DNA from 3 places in the Alteromonas sp. P256 genome. Region 1 is predicted to be linked to each of the others. Evidence: predicted binding sites of a transcription regulator. Region 1 holds the regulator's gene; each other region holds the start of a gene.
What was found. Region 1 encodes MetJ, which represses methionine synthesis genes. Its sites were predicted from a motif close to TAGACGTCTAGACGTCTA; they were not measured.

Region 1 (3,273 bases):
TGGACTCATTATTTTAAAGGCCGTACAAATACAGAAGAAATATGAGACAAAAAATAAACATAATATGTATGAATGACAAACATAGTCTGCTTTTACTGGTCTAACGAGTTTCTCTCACCTACATTAATTATGACTTAACAACGTCGTTACATAGCACAATAGAGCACGCCTTGGTAACTCTGATCAGATATGTACACCACCATGGCCTGTGTTAGTGTTATCACGTACGCTTAAGCAAGAATAACACAGATAAATAACACGGATAACAGTCCGGATTTAATGAAGCTAGCCTGATAATAATGGCCAGTAGGCGCTACCCTTTAAGCATTTAGTAATATCTAGCAATATCCATGAACCCTACACTCAAGGAATCTATTTCACATGTCAGATTTTAGACAACGCGCTCTCGACTATCATGCCAAACCAACGCCAGGAAAAATCAGCGTTGAGCTATCGACACCCGCAGACAGCGTAGATGATTTAGCGCTTGCTTACAGCCCCGGTGTCGCCGAGCCAGTAAGGGAAATAGCTGAAGATCCAGACAACGCATACAAATACACGGCTAAAGGCAATTTAGTGGCGGTTATCAGTAATGGTACTGCTATTTTAGGCTTAGGTAATCTTGGTCCATTAGCTTCAAAACCGGTAATGGAAGGTAAAGCCCTGCTGTTCAAGCGTTTTGCTGGTATCGACGCTATTGATATTGAAGTGAAGCACAGAACAACCGAAGAGTTTATCAATACGGTAGCGAATATTGCCGATACGTTCGGCGGTATCAACCTTGAAGATATTAAAGCGCCAGAGTGCTTTGAAATAGAGCAAGAGCTTATTAAACGCTGTAAAATTCCCGTCTTTCACGATGACCAACACGGCACCGCGATTGTCACCGCCGCCGGAATGCTTAACGCGTTAGAAATTCAGGGCAAAAATATCGAAAATGCCAAAATTGTCTGTCTGGGAGCGGGAGCAGCTGCCGTGGCCTGTATGGAGTTACTAATAAAGTGCGGTGCACAGCGCGAGCGTATTTACATGCTCGACAGAAAAGGAGTGATACACACTCGTCGCGAGGACTTAACAGCACATAAATCGTTATTTGCTAACAACACCGACAAGCGAACCCTAGAAGACGTCATGGATGGTGCTGATATATTTGTGGGCGTGTCTGGCCCAGACCTTCTTCCTCCGGAAACATTAGCGCTTATGGCCAATAACCCTATCGTGTTTGCTTGCTCTAACCCCGACCCTGAAATAAGGCCAGACCTTGCACATGCGGTACGAGATGACCTTATTATGGCAACCGGTCGCTCAGATTATCCAAATCAGGTAAACAATGTACTTTGCTTCCCGTTTATCTTCCGTGGCGCATTGAACGTTAGAGCCAGCGCCATAAACGATGAAATGAAAGTAGCCGCCGTTGAAGCACTGCGCGCCATCACAAAAGAAGAAGTACCTGCTGAGGTGCTTGCCGCGAGCAATAGCGAAAGTCTTAGCTTCTCAAAGGACTATATTATTCCTAAACCCATGGACCCGCGCTTGTGCGAACGCATAGCCAATGCCGTATCAAAAGCCGCCATAGACTCTGGGGTAGCTGGCATTTAAGACGCTCAGTCTTAGCCATTACGCTTGAGAAAAAGGCTTTATAAAAAGGCGTATAAGCGAGTGTAAAACACAGACGCTACGTGTTGATAATGGTTTTATTAAGCTGGTTTTATTAAACCGGCTTTATTGAATTGAGCACCCAAATATAACAGCGTCAAACTGCCATATTTGGGTGCATTCGCTCTACCCTATTCTTCGGTAGGCTCATTTTCGACGCTGGGATCAATGCCCATCTCTTCCATAATTCTTCTTGCTTCTGCAGGCACTCTGTTGCCGTTGTCTTTACGCAAATCATCATCGTTCGGTAAAGGCTGACCTGTAAAGGCATGAAGAAACGCCTCACACAGCAATTCTGAGTTAGTTGCGTGTCGCAAGTTATTAATTTGGCGACGGGTGCGTTCGTCAGTTAACGCTTTCAGCACATTAATCGGTATTGAAACAGTGACTTTTTTTACCTGTTCGCTTTTCTTACCGTGCTCTGCGTAGGGGTGTATATATTTACCATTCCATTCTGCCATAGTACTAACTCGGTCTTATTTTATTTATGTTATGAAGTGAAATTCTAAACGAGTTCACGAAAAGGTCAATTGAGCAGTGTAAACCTCTTGACGTCTAGACATATATTCTTTATTTTGGACGTCTAAACGTCTATTAATATTGCTAGTAGAGAGAAAATGACATGGTTTCTTATGCACAAGGCATTGATGCGCTCAACCAATCCCTATCGGAACTGCGTGACATTGACGTCTCTTTTGAGTTTTTCCCCCCTAAAACGGAAGCCATGGAGCAAACCCTTTGGAAATCAGTTGAGCGTTTAGCACCACTAAAACCAAGCTATATGTCGGTGACATATGGCGCGAACAGTGGCGAACGAGACAGAACGCACGATGTGGTCAAGCGCATTCAGCAACAAACCGGCGTCGCCGCGGTTCCTCACCTTACTTGTGTGGATGCGAGTAAAGACGAATTAAAGCAAATTGCGCAAGACTACTGGGATTCAGGCATACGCCGCATTGTTGCTTTACGTGGTGATTTACCGCCAGGTATGGATAACACTGAAATGTATGCATCTGATTTAGTGGCCTTACTCAAAGAGGTTGCTGATTTTGATATATCGGTTGCCGCCTACCCTGAAAAACACCCTGAAGCTCGCAATGCGCAGTTTGACCTGCTGAATTTGAAGCGCAAAGCAGAAGCCGGTGCTACCGAGGCCATTTCACAGTTTTTCTTTGATACTAGCGTATTTCTGCGGTTTAGAGACCGGGCCGCTGCTGCCGGCGTTGATTTAGACTTAGTGCCAGGTATTCTTCCTGTCACTAACTATCAAACCCTTGTGAAATTTGCAGGATTTACCAATGTTCACGTGCCGGGTTGGCTGCATAAAATGTTTGATGGTTTAGATGCTGATGACCAAGCTACTCGTAATCTAATTGGTGCTAACATTGCGATGGACCAAGTTAAAGTATTAGCAAAAGAGGGAGTGAAGCACTTTCACTTTTACACCCTCAATCGCAGTGAATTAAGCTATGCAATTTGTCATATGCTTGGTGTGCGTGGCGACAGCTAATAATTGCCCTCAGTAAGCCACAGAAACAGTGTAGGCAAAATGCAGGCAAAACGCAGAGAGAATGCATCAACCTGCTTAGAATAAACCTTTGCTCATAACGTCGCTGA
Region 2 (3,273 bases), on a different contig from region 1:
ATCACAGGTAATCTTTCAATGCGTTTGTCATTCAAAATGGATCACAACTCAGACGTAGCTGAAAACAGAGATAACCTTGATACCGAAACAGCGGTTAGCTTAGTATACAATTTCTTTTAAACAAGCTGATACACAAACAGGGTTAACTGTGTAGTGATATAAAAACGCCGCATCGATATTTGTCGATGCGGCGCTTTTGTTTGTGGCTATTGACCATTGTAACGAGTCGCTAGGCATTCAGCCGCCCGCTAGGCTTTCAGCAAGTATGCTGTGCGACCTAGTGCAATATCCGTGTTTTTATAGTGCCGTCAATTTGCTGCAGTTCAGCAAGGGCTTCATAGCCTCTGTCTTCTTTAACATCTACTACCACGTAACCAATTTCAGCGTTCGTTTGAAGGTACTGCGCTTCAATGTTGATGCCTTTCTCTGCAAACGCTTGGTTAATTTGCGTAAGAATACCTGGCTGGTTCTTGTGAACGTGAAGCAAGCGTGAGCGGCTGTTGTGCTCTGGCAGCGATACCTCTGGGAAGTTAACTGCAGACAGCGTTGAGCCGTTATCGCTATATTTCGCAAGCTTACCTGCCACTTCAATACCAATATTTTCTTGCGCTTCTTGGGTGCTTCCCCCAACGTGAGGCGTAAGAATTACGTTGTCGAACTCGCGTAAAGGTGATTCAAACTCTTCGCCATTTGATTTGGGTTCAACTGGGAATACGTCAATGGCAGCACCATTTAACTGACCGCTTTTAAGTGCTTCCGATAGCGCGTCTATATCAACCACCGTACCACGAGACGCATTAATGAGTATACTGCCAGGCTTCATTTGAGAGAGCTCTTTTTCACCTATCATGTTTTGCGTTTCAGGTGTTTCAGGCACGTGAAGTGTGACTACATCAGAGGTATTAAGCAGTTTCTCTAGAGACTTGACTTGGGCTGAGTTGCCAAGCACTAGCTTGTCTTCGATGTCGAAAAACTGCACGCGCATGCCCAAGTGTTCCGCCAAGATGCTAAGCTGCGTTCCAATGTGGCCATAACCAATAATTCCCAGCGTTTTGCCTCTTGCTTCGTAAGAGCCAACAGCGGTCTTTTCCCATTCCCCGCGGTGTGCTTTTGCATTTTTGCTTGGCACTTGACGAAGTAAAAGAATGATTTGGCCTAGCACTAGCTCGGCAACAGAGCGAGTGTTTGAAAAGGGCGCGTTAAACACAGGAATACCGCGACGTTGAGTGGCAGCTAGGTCAACTTGGTTTGTACCAATACAAAAGCAGCCAATAGCAACAAGCTTTTTGGCGGCGTCCACCACCCTCTCTGTAATTTGGGTACGAGAACGAAGTCCCACGAAGTGAGCATCTTTGATTTTTTCAATTAACTCATCTTCTGGAAGAGAAGTTTTAAGATACTCAATGTTTGTGTAACCGTTATTTTTAAGTGTTTCGAGCGCGCTCTGGTGAACACCCTCTAACAATAAAATTCGGATTTTGTCCTTCTCAAGTGAAACTGTACTCATGAACTCGCTGTCTCTCGCTGTTGTGATTCGGTTCGAAATGTGGCTTGAGCCATCTAGACGTCTAAAAGAAAAATAACAGAAAACGCCCTCAGTTAAAAGGAGTATTTCACTTAAAGGTTTTTACACCTTCATCGGTTGCTGAAAGCACGATATCCGCGCCGCGCAAAGCGAAAATTCCGTTAGTGACAACTCCGGGAATATTATTGATTGCTTGCTCTAATTCACGAGGATTGAGTATGTCTAAATTGTGGACATCTAAAATGACATTGCCATTGTCGGTCACGACACCTTGACGGTATTCAGGATCGCCACCTAGTTTCACTAATTCTCTAGCCACAAACGAGCGCGCCATAGGGATCACTTCTACCGGAAGAGGGAAATTACCGAGTACAGGAACGCGCTTACTGTCATCTACAATACACACGAATGTTTTTGCCACGCCAGCCACTATTTTTTCACGTGTAAGCGCAGCGCCTCCGCCTTTAATCATATGCTTGTGTTCGGTGACTTCGTCGGCCCCATCAATATACACCGATAGGTTGCTAACGTCGTTGAGTTCAAAAACCTCAATGCCTAACGCTTTTAGCTTTTCCGTAGAGGCTTCAGAGCTTGATACAGCACCCTCTATTTTATGTTTGATTTTGCCTAATTCTTCAATAAAAAAGTTAACGGTTGAACCTGTGCCTACTCCAACAATGCTGTCTTGTTCAACATAGTCTATTGCCGCTTTCGCTACTGCCTGTTTTTTCGCGTTCTGATCCATTGTTACTCTCCTTTTAGTTTGCTTGGAGTGTAACCGATAAGACGCGAAATCGCAGCTTTATGTCTTCAAAAGAAATGGATCTAGGATTAGGGCGTAATATCAGAAAAGCTGAGTATTCTGTTTGGAGTCACAATAATATCTACCGGAATATCCCAAGGCTCAAAGGGCAGGGTCTCAACTTCTTGCTCATCGTGTGCAATACCAATCAAAATGGGTTTTTGTTGAGTAAATTGAGTAAATGCCAGCGTTCGGTCGTAGTAACCGCCGCCCATGCCCAGTCGATTGCCGTTACCATCAAAGCCCACCAACGGCATTAAAATAACGTCTATGGTGCTAGTGGGAATAACGTTTGGGCAGGCCAGTTCAGGCTCATCAATATTGTATTTATTTTTTACAAGCGTGGTATGTGGGCCATATTCAAGAAACAGCAGGTGGCCTTTACAAACAGGATGTATCACGGGCAGTGAGAACGTTGTGGGCATCGATGTAAGCGCTGATTTAGGTGCTGATGCAGATGAATAATCGATGCCGCTCACCATTTTTTTGCGCATACCTTTGGAACGGCTAAACGTATCTTGCATAAAGGTGCTAAGGTTTATTTCTCCATCGTTCGCTAAATACCCAGCAATTGACTTTGCCTTAGTGACACACGATAAAGAATTTAACTGTTGGCCAATCTGCAGCGCAGAATGCGCACGTTGCTCAGGCGGTATGCTATTTCTTACGTTTCTTAGGCTTTTACGCAAATGTTTGCGAAGACTTGCTGTGCTCTCGGCACGCTCATTATTGGGTAAAAACTTACTCATCGCCATGTTACTCTCCAACCAACTCGCCTTTATTCGTGATTCTAATCGACTTTCGCTTGATTAAAGCTCGCTCAGCCTAAGTCTTTTTAAGTCAGGCATTCTTAACTAGGCATTCTAATTAGGTACTTTTAACCAAGAAAGTGGTTTAGTACTTTTACTAGGTTGGCTGCATTAATTGGTTTCGTCAACACGTGGTC
Region 3 (3,273 bases), on a different contig from region 1:
CGCCTTTTTGTTTGGCGTTACCACGTGGAACCCGCTTTCCATCATGTCTACATATTGACTAGCAATGGCCTCGTGGCTGGTGCAATCGACAATCACTGGGTTAACTAAGCTATTGTCATTTACAAACTGGTCTAGGCGTTCAACACTCAACCCTTCACGTGCAGATTCTAGTGCGGCTTTCCAGTCGCCAGTTAAATCGATACCTTGGCTATTAAGTAACAACTTGCGACTATTTGCCATACCGTAAACGCGCAGCTGTATATTACGTGCAAGCAAGGCCGGCTGCTGTTTCGCAATTTGCGTCAGCAGTTCGCTACCCACATTACCGCAGCCTACAAGGAATACGTCAATAGTGTGTCTGTCTGAGAAAAAGTTTTGATGAATAACCTTCACCGCTTTTTTCGCCCGCTTAGTCTCGATAACAGTAGAGATAGAACGTTCAGAAGAGCCCTGCGCTATCGCTACATTATTCACTCGTGCTTGCGCTAATGAATTAAAGAAACGAGCCGCAAGCCCCTTGGTTTGACGCATACCGTCGCCCACAAGAGTGACGATGGCGAGGTCGTTGCGCACTTCAATTGGGTCGAGTAATTGATTTTGTAACTCTAGCGCAAACGCATCTTCAAGCAAGTTTAGTGCTTTATTAGCGTCTTTGCTTTGTATACAAAAACTAATGGAGTATTCAGAAGATGACTGAGTAATAAGGCTGATTGAGATATTGGCGTTCGACATAACTTCGAATACGCGACTTGCCATTCCCACCATGCCTTTAAGACCAGGTCCCGCCACGTTAAACATAGTGACATTATCAAGCTGCGATATACCTTTAACCGATGTCCATTTCTCGCTTTTCTCATTGCTGATAAGCGTTCCAGGGGCCGCCGGATTAAGTGTATTTCGAATAAGGCACGGTATATGATGCTGAGCAATAGGGCCTATTGTTTTTGGGTGCAGAACTTTTGCGCCAAAATAGGATAACTCCATCGCTTCTTGATAGGTGAGTTTATCAAGTAGTACTGCGCCCTCAACCTGATTCGGATCCGCATTATAAACGCCGTCTACATCAGTCCAAATTTCACAGCAGCTAGCGTCGATACACGCGGCTAGAATAGCCGCAGAGTAATCGGAACCATTTCGGCCCAGGGTGACTTTTTGCCCTTCTTCGTTTGCGACTACAAACCCTGGCATAATAAGAAATTCACTGCCATCAACGGGAACGTCAGTAAATCGCGCTTTGCTAAGCGACACATCGGCAATGCTATCTAGGTACTCGCCATCAGCCAGAATATATTTTACGGGGTCGATAATGCGATTAGTCACGCCTTTTGCAGTAAGGATGGCACCAAAAAGCGTTACCGAAATGTACTCACCAATACTTAAAATGCCTGCTGCCACATTATCAGGGGCCACACCTAGTAAATTAATGCCCTGTAGATGTTTTTTCAATACTGTAAGCTGGCTGTCGATAAAAGCGATAACTCGGTTGTATTCAAACCCGTCTAATTCATCATTTAAGCTATTAGCGATACCGGTTACTGTGTCGTTTAGCTTATCGAGAAGCGGCTGAAAATCTTCGCCACCGGCTGCTTGTTCGCACAATAATGAGAGCGCATTAGTTACGCCTTTTGGGGCCGATAGTACAACGGCAGCACCGTCGGTTTGGTGAGTATCCATGCTAATCTCTGTAACGCGTAAATATCGCGGTGCATCGGCTAGAGAAGACCCTCCAAACTTTAAGACTTTCATATGCTACTCCTTGAGGTTGCGCATGCTAAAACGTATATAAAAAAAAACCCGCTCTGTTTGAGGCGGGCTTTCGTTGTCTTTTGCTTATTCGCACTAGTCACCGACCGCCCTTCTTGAGGTGGTAATTAACATGGTCATGGTGCGTATGGCTAGAATCTGTTTCATGGGTTCAATTTGCCGTATAGACGTCTATCTGTCAACCGCAGTTTTCACCACACTGTATTGCACATAATGCAACACTCTAGACAAAACGTTTCTCTTTTGAATATGAAAAGCCGATTATGGGTAACATTATCGGTCATCGGTAAGGTTTTCGGACAAAAAATCAACAAGAAGTCTAATTTTAGGTGCCACATTGCGGTTAGAAGGGAACACTGCCCAAATGGCTTCTTGCTTATCTTTATAGTCTGGTAAGACCTCTATGAGATACCCCTCGGTGATGGCATCTCTCACGTAAAAGCCGGGAAGTTGGGTTAAGCCCAGTCCGTTAAGTGCAGCAGCTTTAAGTGCATTGCCACTATTATACCGCACGCGACCATTTACATTCAGAGTGTGAACCTGTTGATTAATAAGAAAGCGCCATTGGGGCTGAGAACCTACCAGCAAACTGTGTTGCTTTAAATCTTCAAGCGTTTCTGGCATCGATGTGCTTTTAAGGTATTCTCGGCTGCCGCACACATACAGCTGGCGTGTAGCCAATTTCTTCGCAATCAGTGAGGAGTCTTCAAGTTTTCCGATGCGTATTGCCAAGTCGAGTCCCTGCTCAACGATATCCAGTTTATCGTTGGAAAACATGCACTGCACACTGATGCCCGAATAAGTAGCTAGAAATTTATTCAATAAGGGCGCAATGAACGCTTCACCAAAGGCTACTGGCGCGGTCAACTTAATCAGCCCCTGTGGAGATTGTTGCAGCGCACTTACCGTTAGCTGTGCGTTTTCGAGCATGGTTAACGCCGGGTTGGTTTGCTCAAAATAAAGCGAACCCGCCTCGGTTAGCGATACACTGCGCGTTGTTCTGTGCAGTAGCTTTACCCCAAGTCTCTTCTCTAGTGCAGCAACTTTTCGACTGATTTGTGCCACTGAAGTATCTAGCTTGTTTGCCGCGCCGGTAAAGTTACCCACGTTAGCGACGTTACAGAATTCAATAATACCATCTAGATTTTTCACCGCTGTGCCTCGTGTATCAACCTATTCAATTTTTTAAAACCATTCTTTCTAATCCACTCTTTTCAAACCATTTCTTTTAAAGCCTACGTTCTATCGAGTGTTTCGCCTATTTTTCAATATGTTTCAAACTCAGCGACTTACTTAACCTATTATTAGTCTCGAATCGATCTTCGCTCAGTCTTGGCTCGGCAAAATGACGTACTGTAAAGCTTAAAGCTTATGACGCATTCATCATTATTACAAATAAGAAATAGTGATTTACTAAATCTGTATTTATCAATCGTCCTGCCTCTCCTATACTCGTCGTATCAAACATCACAAACTCGAATGGTAATGACAGGAGTAAAGTATGAGCTC

Region 2: serA (phosphoglycerate dehydrogenase) is a predicted target of MetJ. The motif match lies at 1,554-1,571, and genes of this name have one in related genera.
Region 3: thrA (bifunctional aspartate kinase/homoserine dehydrogenase I) is a predicted target of MetJ. The motif match lies at 1,921-1,938, and genes of this name have one in related genera.

Annotation. Positions count from the first base shown of each region.
Region 1 covers NZ_JAZETM010000007.1:124,353-127,625, forward strand. Annotated here, with positions in the region: gene V7R39_RS12400 (malic enzyme-like NAD(P)-binding protein) at 382-1,599, shown strand; gene metJ (met regulon transcriptional regulator MetJ) at 1,788-2,117, opposite strand; gene metF (methylenetetrahydrofolate reductase) at 2,279-3,166, shown strand.
Region 2 covers NZ_JAZETM010000004.1:180,277-183,549, reverse strand. Annotated here, with positions in the region: gene V7R39_RS08595 (DUF481 domain-containing protein) at 1-120, shown strand, start outside; gene serA (phosphoglycerate dehydrogenase) at 278-1,507, opposite strand; gene rpiA (ribose-5-phosphate isomerase RpiA) at 1,614-2,270, opposite strand; gene V7R39_RS08580 (5-formyltetrahydrofolate cyclo-ligase) at 2,357-3,082, opposite strand; gene V7R39_RS08575 (hybrid sensor histidine kinase/response regulator) at 3,205-3,273, opposite strand, start outside.
Region 3 covers NZ_JAZETM010000004.1:292,339-295,611, forward strand. Annotated here, with positions in the region: gene thrA (bifunctional aspartate kinase/homoserine dehydrogenase I) at 1-1,746, opposite strand, end outside; gene V7R39_RS09065 (LysR family transcriptional regulator) at 2,038-2,916, opposite strand; gene V7R39_RS09070 (S-(hydroxymethyl)glutathione dehydrogenase/class III alcohol dehydrogenase) at 3,266-3,273, shown strand, end outside.